Regions from separate parts of the Amycolatopsis sp. WAC 04197 genome, predicted to be linked through region 1. Evidence: riboswitches for the same ligand, from Rfam matches in the RefSeq annotation. Region 1 holds a riboswitch; each other region holds the start of a gene.
The links. A riboswitch is a leader RNA that binds a small molecule or an ion and turns the genes downstream of it on or off. The one in region 1 is predicted to bind S-adenosylmethionine.
Positions count from the first base shown of each region.

Region 2: it holds a riboswitch for S-adenosylmethionine, as region 1 does, so the genes downstream of both, thrC (threonine synthase) here and DMC64_RS23200 (aminotransferase class V-fold PLP-dependent enzyme) in region 1, are expected to answer to the same signal.
Region 3: it holds a riboswitch for S-adenosylmethionine, as region 1 does, so the genes downstream of both, DMC64_RS11750 (methionine ABC transporter ATP-binding protein) here and DMC64_RS23200 (aminotransferase class V-fold PLP-dependent enzyme) in region 1, are expected to answer to the same signal.

Region 1 is NZ_QHJK01000006.1:210,433-214,645, reverse strand. It holds gene DMC64_RS23210 (potassium/proton antiporter) at 1-1,332, shown strand, start outside; gene DMC64_RS23205 (M23 family metallopeptidase) at 1,464-2,147, shown strand; SAM riboswitch class IV at 2,276-2,390, shown strand; gene DMC64_RS23200 (aminotransferase class V-fold PLP-dependent enzyme) at 2,423-3,766, shown strand; gene DMC64_RS23195 (hypothetical protein) at 3,786-4,213, shown strand, end outside.
Region 2 is NZ_QHJK01000014.1:58,546-62,758, forward strand. It holds gene rpsT (30S ribosomal protein S20) at 1-213, shown strand, start outside; gene holA (DNA polymerase III subunit delta) at 266-1,249, opposite strand; SAM riboswitch class I at 1,385-1,518, shown strand; gene thrC (threonine synthase) at 1,532-2,797, shown strand; gene DMC64_RS37675 (ComEC/Rec2 family competence protein) at 2,833-4,213, opposite strand, start outside.
Region 3 is NZ_QHJK01000002.1:933,177-937,389, reverse strand. It holds gene DMC64_RS11755 (4-(cytidine 5'-diphospho)-2-C-methyl-D-erythritol kinase) at 1-780, opposite strand, end outside; gene DMC64_RS11750 (methionine ABC transporter ATP-binding protein) at 903-1,913, opposite strand; SAM riboswitch class I at 2,127-2,217, opposite strand; gene rsmA (16S rRNA (adenine(1518)-N(6)/adenine(1519)-N(6))-dimethyltransferase RsmA) at 2,465-3,301, opposite strand; gene DMC64_RS11740 (GNAT family N-acetyltransferase) at 3,342-3,923, shown strand; gene DMC64_RS11735 (DUF222 domain-containing protein) at 4,071-4,213, shown strand, end outside.

The DNA of each region.
Region 1 (4,213 bases):
ATCCAGTACGACAACCCGGAGCTCACCCAGTCGCTCGGCCTCGCCGCGCTGGTGATGATCCTGTCCGAAGGTGGTCTCACCACCCGGTGGACGGCCGTGAAACCCTCGCTGGGCATCGGAATCGCACTGTCCACAGTGGCCGTCGCGGTGAGCATCGCGGTCACCGGCGCGGCTTTGCACTGGCTGCTGGGCCTGGACTGGCGGATGGCGTTGCTATGGGGCGCGGTCCTCGCCTCGACCGACGCCGCGGCGGTCTTCTCCGTGCTGAGATCGGCGGGCATCGGGAAACGGCTCGTGGGCGCGCTGGAGATCGAGTCCGGGATCAACGACGCCCCGGCCTACATCGCGGTCGTCGTCCTCGCCGAGGGCGCGACCGTCGACTGGTCGCTGCCGCTGCTGGTGGTCTACGAACTCGCCGCCGGGTTGGTGATCGGCCTGGCCTTCGGCTGGGGCGGGGCGTTCGCGCTGCGCCGGGCGGCGCTGCCCGCCACCGGTCTGTACCCGCTGGCCACCGTCGCGGTGTGCGTCGTGGCGTACTCCAGTGGGCAGCTCGCTCACGCGTCGGGCTTGCTCGCCACCTACGTCGCGGCCCTGGTGCTGGGGAATTCGAAGCTGCCGCACCGGTCGGACACGCTTTCCTTCGCCGAAGGGCTCGGTTGGCTCGCACAGATCGGCCTGTTCGTGCTTCTCGGCCTGTTCGCCTCGCCGGGCAGGATCTTCGAGAGCCTGGTCCAGGGCCTGGTCGCGGGCGCGGTCGTGTTGCTGCTGGCGCGTCCGCTGTCGGTGCTCCTGTCGGCGCTGCCGTTCAAGATCCCCTGGCGGGAACAGGTGTTCCTGTCCTGGGCCGGGTTGCGCGGCGCGGTCCCGATCGTGCTCGCGCTGATCCCGCTGTCGTCCGGGGTACCCGGCGCACAGGAGCTGGTCGACGCGGTGTTCGTGCTGGTCATCGTGCTGACGCTGCTCCAAGGGGCGACGTTGACCCCGCTCGCGCGAGCGCTCGGGCTGGCCCAGCACGCCGAAGCGCACGAGATCGACGTCGACTCCGCGCCGCTCGACGAGATGGGCGCGGAGCTCCTGCAGGTCCGGATCAACACCGGGTCGAAGATGCACGGCGTCTACCTGGCCGAGCTGCGACTACCGGTGGGGGCGACGATCAGCCTCCTCGTCCGCGACGGCACGGGCTTCACGCCGAACAAGAACACGCGGCTTCAGGAACGCGACCAGTTACTCGTCGTGACCACCGCTGAAGCCCGTGACACGGCCGAACGACGCCTGCGGGCCGTCGACCGCGCGGGCCGCCTGGCCAGGTGGAAGGGCGAATCCGGCCAGTAGGTCACGAACCGGCACCAGCTGTTCGTCGGTTGATCTCAGAAAATTCTTCCCTTTCGTACTCCTTTTGGATTACTTTCCCCGCAATCGACTCCATCGAATGGGTGAGTGTCACGGGGTAAGGAGTACGCAAGGTGACGAAACTTCCTGCGCGGTTCGCCGGTCTGGGGGCCGCGGTGGCACTCGTCGGAGTGGTTCTCTCCGCCCCGACGGCCACGGCGGCCGGTGCCTTCCCCGCGTTCGGACTGCCCTTCGAGACGGGCCAATCGGTCTACTCGGCGGGGATCCACTCGGACAACGGGAACTCCGGCGTGAAGAACGCCATCGACTTCAGCCCCGGCGACAAGACCGTTCGCGCCCCGCTGGCGGGCACCGTCCGGATCCAGCACTGCTCCGGCGGCGACTGGGTGACCGTCGACCACGACGGCGGCTGGCGCACCGGGTACTACCACATGGAGAACATTTCGGTCACCGACGGCCAGAAGGTCGTCCCCGGCGACGCACTCGGCCGGACCGGCAACGCGCTGCCCTGCGGTGGCAGCAGCACCGGCGCCCACGTGCACTTCACCTTGTGGACCCTGCCCACTGCCGCCGCGCAGGGCGGCGACTCGCGCGACTTCGGGGTCGGCGCCGGCAACTGGAACGGCAAGTCCTACGACGAGGTCTCGACCACGGTCGCCGCGGCCTACGGCGAGGCGGTCGACGGCAAGACCTTCGGCGGCTGGCAGTTCACCGCGGGCACCGATCAGTACTCGGGTACCGCGACCGAACTCTCCTCCCGCGCGACTATCGGACTGCCCGGCCGATTCCGGGTCTGACCTGCCGTTGCCCGGCGCGGCGCGGCGCCGGGCAGCGGTGTTTCCCGCTCGCGGGACACGTGAGCGGCGTCTCAAGATGCGGACGAGGGCTGGCTCGATCGCCCGCCCATCCGCTAACTTCGTCCGTAGGTCACGAGTGTCAGCGTCAAGCCCCGGCTAGCTGACCGGCAACCCTCCTACCGCGGTGGGGTGCCCCGGGTGAGGACCTGGCTCGTCGCGTGGTGCGACGGGCAAGCGCGGGATCCTCGTCGGGTCCCCTGGCCCGGAGGATGACGATGACCCTCGCTCTCGAACGCACCAGCACCCCTGCTGAAACCGTTGTCACGCACGAAATCCCGGCGGTCGCCTGCGCCGATCTGCGGGTTCCGCTGGTCACCGGCGGCGACATCGGTTACGCCAACCTCGACCACGCGGCGAGCGCCCCGTGTCTGGACAAGGTGCGGGCCGCGGTCGACGAGTTCCTGCCCTGGTACGCCAGCGTGCACCGCGGGGCCGGGTTCGCCTCGCAGGTCTCCACCAAGCTCTACGAGCGCACCCGCGGAATCCTGCGGGACTTCGTCGACGCGCGATCGACCGACACCGTCGTGTTCACCCGCAACACCACCGATTCCTTCAACCTTCTCGCGCGCAGCCTGCCGAAGCACACGTCGGTCGTCGTGTTCGACACCGAGCACCACGCCGCGCTGCTGCCGTGGAAGGGACCGAACGTCCGCCGGGTCGAGACGCCGCGTACCCGCCTCGCCGCGGTGTCCGCTGTGGACGAAGCGCTCGCGGACTGCCCGCAGGGGCCGCGGCTGGTGGTGCTCACCGGCGCGTCCAACGTGACCGGGGAACTGTTGCCGGTCAAGGAGATCGCGGCCGTCGCGCGGCGGCACGGCGCCCGGATCGCGCTCGACGCGGCGCAGCTCGCGCCGCACCGGAAGATCTCGGTGCGCGAACTGGACGTCGACTACGTCGCGCTGTCGGGACACAAGCTGTACGCGCCTTTCGGTGCCGGCGCGCTGATCGGCCGCGCGGACTGGCTGCGCGCGGCCCAGCCGTACCTCGCCGGCGGCGGCGCGACGAAGCTCGTCAGCCGTGACTCCGTGGTCTGGAATTCCGGACCTGAGCGGCACGAAGCCGGTTCCCCCAACACTGTCGGCGTCTACGCGCTCGGCGTCGCCTGCGAGACGCTGGCCGCGAACTGGGACGGCATCGTCGCCCACGAAGAGGAACTGCTGGCGCGGCTGCGTCGTGGCCTCGCCGCCATCCCCGGCTTCGCCGAACTGCGCTTGTTCGACGCTCCGGTCGACCGGGTCGGCACGCTCAGCTTCGTCGTCGACGGGTTCGAACCCGGCTGGCTCGCCGCGGTCCTGTCCGCGGAGTACGGCATCGGCGTGCGGGACGGCGCGTTCTGCGCGCACGTGGCGACCAAACGGCTGATCGCCGTCGCCGGTTCGACGGGCCAGCAGGCCGTGCGCGTGAGCCTCGGCCTCGGCAGCACCACCGAACACGTGGACCGGATCGTCCTGGCGCTGCGCCAGATCGTCGCCCGCGGCGCGCGCTGGCAGTACGAGAAGCCGGAAGGCCGCTGGGTGCCGGAAAACGATCCGCGCGAACTGCCCCCGTTCTGCGCCTGAGCCACTACCCTCACCCCGCATGGGGAACGAGCGACCGCGTTACTGGTTTCCGCTGGCGCTGCTGGGATTCGCCCAGCTGGCCGTGGTGGCTTTCGGCGGGATGTGGTCCGGGGGATGGTTCGCCTACGCGCCCGCCGGTGAACGACATTCGTTCGGGTACGTGAGCTTGCACGGCGTCGAGATGAGCCGCGAAACCGCGGCCGCGCTGGACACGTCGTTCGACATCGCAGGCCGGAACGACGGCTGGCTGTTCGCCGTGTTCGCGGCCTACCTCGGCACGGTGCTGTTCTACGCCCTTCGGACGAAGACCATGCCGTGGTGGAAGGTCGCCGCGATCGCGCTCGGCGGTCTGGTCGCCATCGCGCTGGCCGACCTGGTCGGTTACTGGGAATTCGACCTCGACGGCGATACCCGGAGCGCGCTCCTGCTGACGATCGGCCTGGTGCT
Region 2 (4,213 bases), on a different contig from region 1:
GCGCGTCAGCGCAACCAGGCGATCCGGTCCTCGGTGAAGACCGCGATCCGCAAGTTCCGCGAGGCCGCCGACGCCGGTGACAAGGCCAAGGCCCTGGAGCTGCAGAAGGACGCGGCCAAGAAGCTGGACAAGGCCGTGACCAAGGGCGTCATCCACGCCAACCAGGCCGCCAACAAGAAGTCCGCGCTCGCGAAGCGCGCGAACTCTCTCTGATCGGCTTTCGAAGGGCCCCGGCGACTCGCGTCGCCGGGGCCCTTCGCCGTTCTCAGCGGCTTGTGCCGTGGGCGTCGACGACCTCCAGGACCGCGCGCTCCAAGGCGTACTCCGGGTTGGCCGCCACGCCCTTGACCTCGGCGTTGAGCCGGGCGACCACGCGCATCGCGGTGGCCAGACCGTCCTGCCCCCAGCCGCGGGCCTGCCCCTGCGCCTTGCGCACCTTCCAGGGCGGCATCCCCAGCTCGCCCGCCATCTGATTCGGGTTGCCGCGACCGGCGCCGGACACCCGCGCGATCGTGCGGACGGCGTCGGCGAGCGCGTCCGCGACCAGCACGTGCGGTACGCCCAGCTGCATCGCCCAGCGCAGCGACTCCAGCGCCGCCGCCTTGTCGCCGGCGACGGCCTTCTCGGCGACGGCGAAACCGTTCACGTCCGCTCGGCCACGGTGGTAGCGCCGGACGGCCTGCTCGTCGACCGCCCCGCCGGCGTCCGCGACGAGCTGGGTCGCCGCCGACGACAGCTCGCGCAGATCCGAGCCGACGGCGTCGATCAACGCGAGCACGGCCGCACCGTCGATCTTCCCGCCGACCCGGCGGACCTCGTTGCGGACAAAGGATTCCCGCTCGGCGGCCTTGGTCAGCTTCGGGCATTCGACGACTTCCGCGCCCGCCTTTTTCAAGGCGGCTGGAAGCCCTTTCGCGGCCTTGCTCCGGCCGCCTCCGCTGTGCACGACGACGAGCACGATGCCGTCGGCGGGCGCCTTGACGTAGGCCATCACCCCGTCGGCGAGCTCCTGCGAGATGTCGTGCGCGGATTCGAGGACGATCACCCTGCCCTCGGCGAACAGCGAAGGGCTGACCATTTCCGCGAGCGCCGGGACTGTGAGGTCCGACACCCGGATCCGGGTGAGATCCGCCGTCGGATCGGCCGCTTTGGCCGCGTCCGAAGCACTGCGGACCGCACGTTCGATCAGCAGCTCTTCCTCACCGAGAACCAGGACCAGCGGCGATGGGGCGGAAGCTTGCGTCGTCACGGTGACGATCCTGCCACTCGTCCTCTCGTGTGCTTTGTCCGGTGATGTGTTCCGGGCACGGTGGCCCCACCTGAGGCTCATGTCGTACGGTGTTGGCGAGGCGACGCGCTGACGCGCGTGCCGACAATCGAATACCGCTCATCCAGAGGGGCAGAGGGAACGGCCCGATGAAGCCCCGGCAACCGGCGTCAGCCTGTCATCCCGCGATCGCGGGATAGCTGACGAACACGGTGCCAATTCCGGCCCGCCACCGGCGGGGCAGATGAGGAAAGGAACCTCGCGATGACCGCAACCCTCGGCACGACCTCCACCACCAAGACCCCGGATCTCGGACCGGCCGTCGAACTGGTGTCGAAGGAAGAGGGACACCGGCAGCCGCTCGCCCCCGAATTCGTTTCCGCCGAGGACTTCTCGCCGCTCGAAGTCGCCTACGACTTCGGCCGCGTGCGCCGCGAGGACATCGAAGCCGGACCGAAGAACATCTGGCGCTACAAGAAGCTCCTTCCCGTTCCGTCGAACGTCGAAGAGATCCCCAACACCGAACCCGGCGCCACCCGGCTCATCCAGGCCGACAGGCTCGCGAAAGCCTTGGGCGTCAAGAAGGTCTGGGTCAAGGACGACACCGGGAACCCCACCCACTCGTTCAAGGACCGCGTGGTCGCCGTCGCGCTGGCCGCCGCCCGCGAATTCGGATTCGACGTGCTGGCCTGTCCGTCGACCGGCAACCTGGCCAACGCCGTCGCCGCCGCGGCGGCCCGCGCGGGCTGGCGGTCGGTCGTGCTGATCCCGAAGACCCTCGAGCGCGCCAAGATCCTCACCACCGCCGTGTACGACGGCGACCTGATCGCGGTCGACGGCAACTACGACGACGTGAACCGGCTCGCCACCCAGCTCGCCGCCGAGCAGGAGAGCTGGGCGTTCGTCAACGTGAACGTCCGGCCCTACTACTCGGAAGGTTCCAAGACGCTGGCCTTCGAGGTCGCCGAACAGCTCGGCTGGCGGCTTCCCTCCCAGATCGTGGTGCCGATCGCCTCCGGTTCCCAGCTCACCAAGGTGGACAAGGGTTTCCGCGAGTTCGGTCAGCTCGGCCTCGTCGACGAGACGCCGTACAAGGTGTTTGGCGCGCAGGCCACCGGCTGCTCCCCCGTCTCGGCGGCCTTCCGGGCCGGTCACGACGTCGTCCAGCCGGTCAAGCCGGACACGATCGCCCGGTCGCTGGCGATCGGGAACCCGGCCGACGGCCCCTACGTCCTCGACGTGGTCAACCGCACCGGTGGCGCGATCGAAGACGTCACCGACGAAGAGGTCGTCGAGGGCATCCGGCTGCTCGCCCGCACCGAGGGCATCTTCACCGAGACCGCGGGCGGCGTGACCGTCGCGACGGCCAAGAAGCTCATCGAGACCGGCAAGCTCAACCCGGACGAGGAGATCGTCCTGCTGATCACCGGCGACGGCCTCAAGACCCTCGACGCCGTCGAGGACAAGATCGGCCCGAAGGCCACCGTCAGCGCCTCGGCCGACGCGGTCCGCGAAGCTCTGGGTATCTGAAGGGCGCTGGGCATCTGAGTTCCCGCCGGCCCGCCTCAGGAACGAGGCGGGCCGCGGGGCTCACCCCGGCGTACCAGGGCGAGGCCTCGCCCGTCCGCGACCACCGCGGTGTCGCCGTCCGTGTCCGTCCTGGCGACCGACGCGCCGACGGCCACCAGGCTGTCCAAAGTGGACTTGTTCGGATGACCGTAGGTGTTTCCGGCACCGACGCTCACCAACGCGGCCCGCGGTGCGACGGCGTTGAGGAAATCCGGTGCCGTGTAACGACTTCCGTGATGCGGGACCTTCAGGATCTCGGCACGCAGATCGGCGCCCTCGGCCATCAGGTCGGACTGCGCGGCGAGCTCGATGTCGCCTGTCAGCAGCATCCGGCCCGCCGGGGTCCCGGCGCGCAGGACGACCGAACCGTTGTTGATCACCGTGCCGTCCTGTTCACGGACCGAGCGCCGGGTGACATAACGCGGTCCCAGTACGTCGAGTGACAACGCCTGCCATTCCAGCCGTTGTCCGATCTCCAGCTCCAGCAAGGGAATCCCGCGCCGCGCGGTCTCGTCCGCGACCTGCTGCCACGCCCAGGCCGGAGCCCGTCCCGAGCCGACGGCGACCGCACCGACCGACCGGCCCTCGAAGACGGATCCGAGACCGCCGATGTGGTCGGCGTGCAGATGACTCAGCACGATCAGCGGCACGCGGTCCACGCCGAGCCTGCTCAGGCATTCGTCCGCCGGACCCGGTTCCGGCCCGGTGTCGACCAGGACCGCCCTCCCCTGCTCACCCGTGGCGAGGACGACGGCATCGCCCTGTCCGACGTCACAGGCGACGGCGTTCCACGCCGGCGGTGGCCACACCGGTGCCAGCACCCGCACCGGTACGAAGACGACCAATCCGGTGGCCAACGCGATCGCCAGCAGGATCCGCCCGTGCCGCAACCGGATGACGACGAGCAGCACGGCGAGCAGTCCGGCCGCCAAAAGCCCGCCCCACCAGCCATCCGGCCAGTCCACGACGGCTCCCGGCGCCCGGGCGCCGTGGCGGGCCACGGTGATGAGCCAGCTCGCCTCGGGTTCGGTCAAGCGGACCAGCAGCCGTCCCGCCGACGGCCACCACGGTCCGAGGGCGGTGGCGAGCACGCCGAACACGGTGGCCGGGGCGACCACCGGCGCGGCGAGCACGTTGGTCAGCACCGAGACGAGACTGACCGATCCCGCCATGCCCGCGATGACCGGCGCAGTCATCACGAACGCGGCCAGCGGGATGGCCAGCCCCTCGGCGTAACCGGCCGGAACGCCGCGTCCGACCAGCCACTCCGCCCATTTCGGCGCCAGCAGTACGAGCCCGGCCGTGGCGAGCACCGAAAGCGCGAACCCGAAGTCGGCGGCCATCGCCGGATCGGCCACCACGAGCCCGGCCACCGCG
Region 3 (4,213 bases), on a different contig from region 1:
GACAGTGCCGGCGAGCGCACCCGCGTTGACCCCGGCCCGCAAGGTGCGACGCAGCCCCGGCCGCAACGAGACGGCGGCCGCCTGAAGGTCATTGCCGAGCAGCAGCGCCAGCTGCCGCGGGTCACCGGACGCCAGCGCCTCGACCACCGGAGTGTGCGAACCGATCCGCGGCGGGCTGCCCTCTTCACGCAACTTGTCCAGCTCGCCGAACACCCTCGGCGTCGAAAGACCTCGCTGGTCGAAGGCCAGGACCCAATGGAAGGTGTGCCGCGACAGAACCGGCACCAGCTGCTCACCCCGGCCGGTGCCCAACGCGGTCCCGCCATAGAGCGCGAACGGGACATCACTGCCGAGCTTCGCGGCGATACCCGCCAGTTCGTCTCGGGAGATGTCAAGCTTCCAAAGCGACGCGAGCCCCACCAGGGTCGCGGCCGCGTCAGCGCTACCACCGGCCATCCCACCTGCCACCGGGATGCCTTTGCGCAGTACGACCCTGACCTTGGACTCGCCGTCCGCCTTGCCGACATGTGCCGCCAGCGCCTGCGCCGCCTTCCAAGCGAGGTTGTTGGCCCCCGTAGGTACGGAGCCTTCGCCTTCGCCGTAGACCTCGACACCGGGATCTTCGGTGACCGCGACGGTCACCTCGTCGGTCAAGGAAAGCGCCTGGAACACGGTCACCAGCTCGTGGTAACCGTCCGGGCGTACGTCACCGACCGACAGGTGCAGGTTGACCTTGGCGGGAACCCTGACGGTTACTGGGGGCGGTACGACGGCGAGCACCCGTCAAGCCTACGTGGCCGTTCCACTTGCGCTGCCACCAGGAGAAAAGAGAACAGGACGAGTCGGACACGAACGGGCCGCCCCGGACGGATTTCGTCCTGAGCGGCCCGTTCGTGGAGGAATCAGGCAGCGACACCCTGCGGTCCGCGGACCGGGTGGGTCACGTGGCCGCCGCGTTCGGCGATCCAGGCGAGCGCGGCGTCCGCGCGCTCACCTCGCACACCGAGACGGAACCGGCCCACCGGCGTGTCGCCGATCCGGGTCAGGCCGCCGCCGATGGTGGCGAGTTCGACGTCGAAGCGACCGGCGGCCTCCGGGAGGAGCGCACCGACCGAAGCGAAGCCGACGAGCACGACGTCCACTGCCCGGTCGTACTTCGAGGCCTGCGCCCGCCCGGTCTCGATCGCGGGAAGCAGCGCCTGCGCGGTCCGGCTGTTCGGGTCGGAAACCAGGTCGAGCACGGTCCCTCGTTCGATGATCGCCCCAGCCTCCAGAACCGCGACGTCGTCGCAGACACGGCGAACCACGCCGGCGTCGGGAGTGGTGAGCAGCACGGTGACTCCGAGCTCGGCACGGGCCCGGTCGAGCACGGTCAGGACCGCGCCGGTCTCCTCGGACTGCACACCGGCGGTCGGGTCGTCGGCCAAGAGCACGGACGGCCCGGCGGCCAGCGCTTTGGCGATGGCGACTCGGCGCAGCTGCCCTTCGGACAGGTCACCCGGCCGCTGCCCCGCCCGAGGGGTGAGACCGACCAGGTCGAGCAGGTTGCCGACCCGGTTGCGACGCTGCGGCCCGTCGAGACCGAGCTGTTCGAGCGGGGAGGCGATGTTGCCGGCGATGGTGCGCTCGGCGAGCAATTCCGGCTTGGTGCTCACGACACCGACCTGCCGCCGGATCTCGCGCAGCCGGCGTCCGTCGAGCGTCCCGGTGTTGAGGCCGTCGAGGCGGACGACGCCGCGGTCGGGGCGCTCCTGAAGACCGATGCAACGAGCGAGGGTCGACTTGCCGGAGCCCGCCGGGCCGACGACTCCGAACAGCGAGCCCGCCTGGATGTCCACGCTCACATCGCGCAGCGCGACGACGGGATTTCCGTTGAGGGGAAAGGATTTGGACAGGTTTTCGACAGTGATCACGAGAGGCTCCATGCGAATGGGGCGCTGCTTCTTTCGAGCGCGCCGACCGTCACCGAGTGACCGTCCGGAAACGGACGGTTTTCAGAGGTAAGGGAGAAGGACTCAGGCAGTAACGGTGGAGCGTCGACACGCACTTACCGTGCGGCGACCTTCATCGACGACACGTCGCCTGGTCAGCAGGAGCGGGTGGGTGACCCTGTTCATTAGGCACAGCCTCCATCGGTCCTGGCTGTAGCACCTGCCCTGTGGAGGGTGGTTGCTGCGACTTCGGCGAGCCAGGTCTCTCAGTCGCTCGGGATGGCTCACTGAGTAAAACCGATCCCACTGGATGAAAGCAAGCGCGTAGGCGCAGATCACACGTCTGGTCGCGTCCATCATACAGGATCCGCTGTCCATATATTGGAACAAAGGCAGGCGCCTTCGGCCTGCCTCAGGCGGGCTACCTGCTAAGACAATGCCGGCTCATACAGATCGAGAGGAAGACTTACGCACTCGTGCTGACCTGGGCCGAGGGGCGTTCGCGCGGTGCCGGTCACATCCCTGGCAGGCGGTCAACCCGCGGCTGCGGCGATCCGCGCGAACTGGTGGACATCCAACTGCTCACCGCGCGTCTTGGGATCGATACCCGCCTTCTCGAGCAGCGCCCCCGCCCGTTCGGCGGAACCGGCCCATGACGCCAGCGCGGCGCGCAAGGTCTTCCGCCGCTGGGAGAAAGCGGCGTCGACCACCGCGAACAATCGCTCCCGGTCCACGGACGACACCACCTCACCCCGCTCGAAAGCGACCAGTGCGGAGTCCACGTTCGGAACGGGCCAGAACACCGCGCGAGGCACCGCGGCGACCTTGCGCGCCTTTCCGTACCACGCGAGCTTGACGCTGGGGACGCCGTAGGTCCGGCTCCCCGGGCCGGCCGCCATCCGGTCCGCCACTTCCGTCTGGACCATCACGAGGCCACTGGTCAGCGACGGCAGCTCGGCGAGTAGGTGAAGCACGACTGGAACCGCGACGTTGTACGGCAGGTTCGCGACGAGCGCCGTCGGACGCGCGGGCAGGTCGTCCGCCGTGATCCTCAACGCGTCCGCGCCGACGACCGTCAATCGTTCGGCTCCGCCCCGTTCGGCGGCGGTATTCGGCAATCGCCCCGCCAGCACGGGATCGATTTCGACCGCGACGACCTCGGCGCCGGTCGCGAGCAGTCCGAGCGTCAAGGAGCCGAGGCCTGGCCCGACCTCCAACACGACATCGCCTTCGCCAACCCCCGAGAGGTCGACGATGCGTCGCACCGTGTTGGGATCGTGCACGAAGTTCTGGCCGAGCTTCTTGGTCGGACGTACGTCCAGCTCGGCCGCCAGCGCCCTGATCTCCGCAGGACCGAGCAGTTCAGTCACCCGACGATCGTAACCAGCCCCGGTGGGCCACTATTGGCCGGTGGACGACGTCGTACTCGAGGGCGAAAAAGTCCGGCTGCGCGACTGGACGCCGAGCGACCTTCGACCGCTTCGCGACCTACTCGATCCCACTCGGCCCTGGCACGAAACGAACGGGCCCTACTTCGGCACCCCGAGCGCGGCAGCGGCCGACTCGACGGCACGCGAACTCACCACGCCCACGGCCGAGCCCTCCGATCCCCGCGCCAGCCTCGCCGTATGCGATCTGAAGGACGGCGGCTTGATCGGCAGGGTCAGCTGGTACTGGGAAAGCAGGCAGACCGACTGGCGGCGGATGGGCTTGGTGATCTACGACGAGCGGTACTGGGGCGGCGGGTACGGCACTGAGGCCTTACGCCTGTGGACGACCTATTTGTTCGCTCGCACCGACACGCTCCGCCTGGACTTCGCCACGTTCTCGGGGAATCCGGGGATGATCGCCGTCGGGCAGCGGCTGGGATTCGTCGAGGAGGGCCGGTTCCGACGCGCTCGACGCTGGTCCGGAGGCGTGCATGACGCCGTCGTCTACGGGGTGCTCCGGGAGGAGTGGGACCGGATGAACCAGTTGAGCGCCGAGCCGTGATCCCGCCCCCACCATCCGTATGGCGTTTTCGAACTGACACGTATCCCACTCCCGTGTGATCGGCGCAGGTCAGCGCAGCCGGAGCGTAATGATCATCCACCCGATCGATACCGTGCATTCGTTCGAATCTGCCTCGACAATCGAGGGATGACCAGCACAAATACTCCCAAGGCCTTCCCGCTCAACCTGCCGGAAGGCGACGCCGAACTGCTCCTCGACGAGTTGCAGACACGGCTACGCGAAGGGCGACGTCTGTTCGCCGAAGTCGGCCAGATCCTGGCCGAGATCGA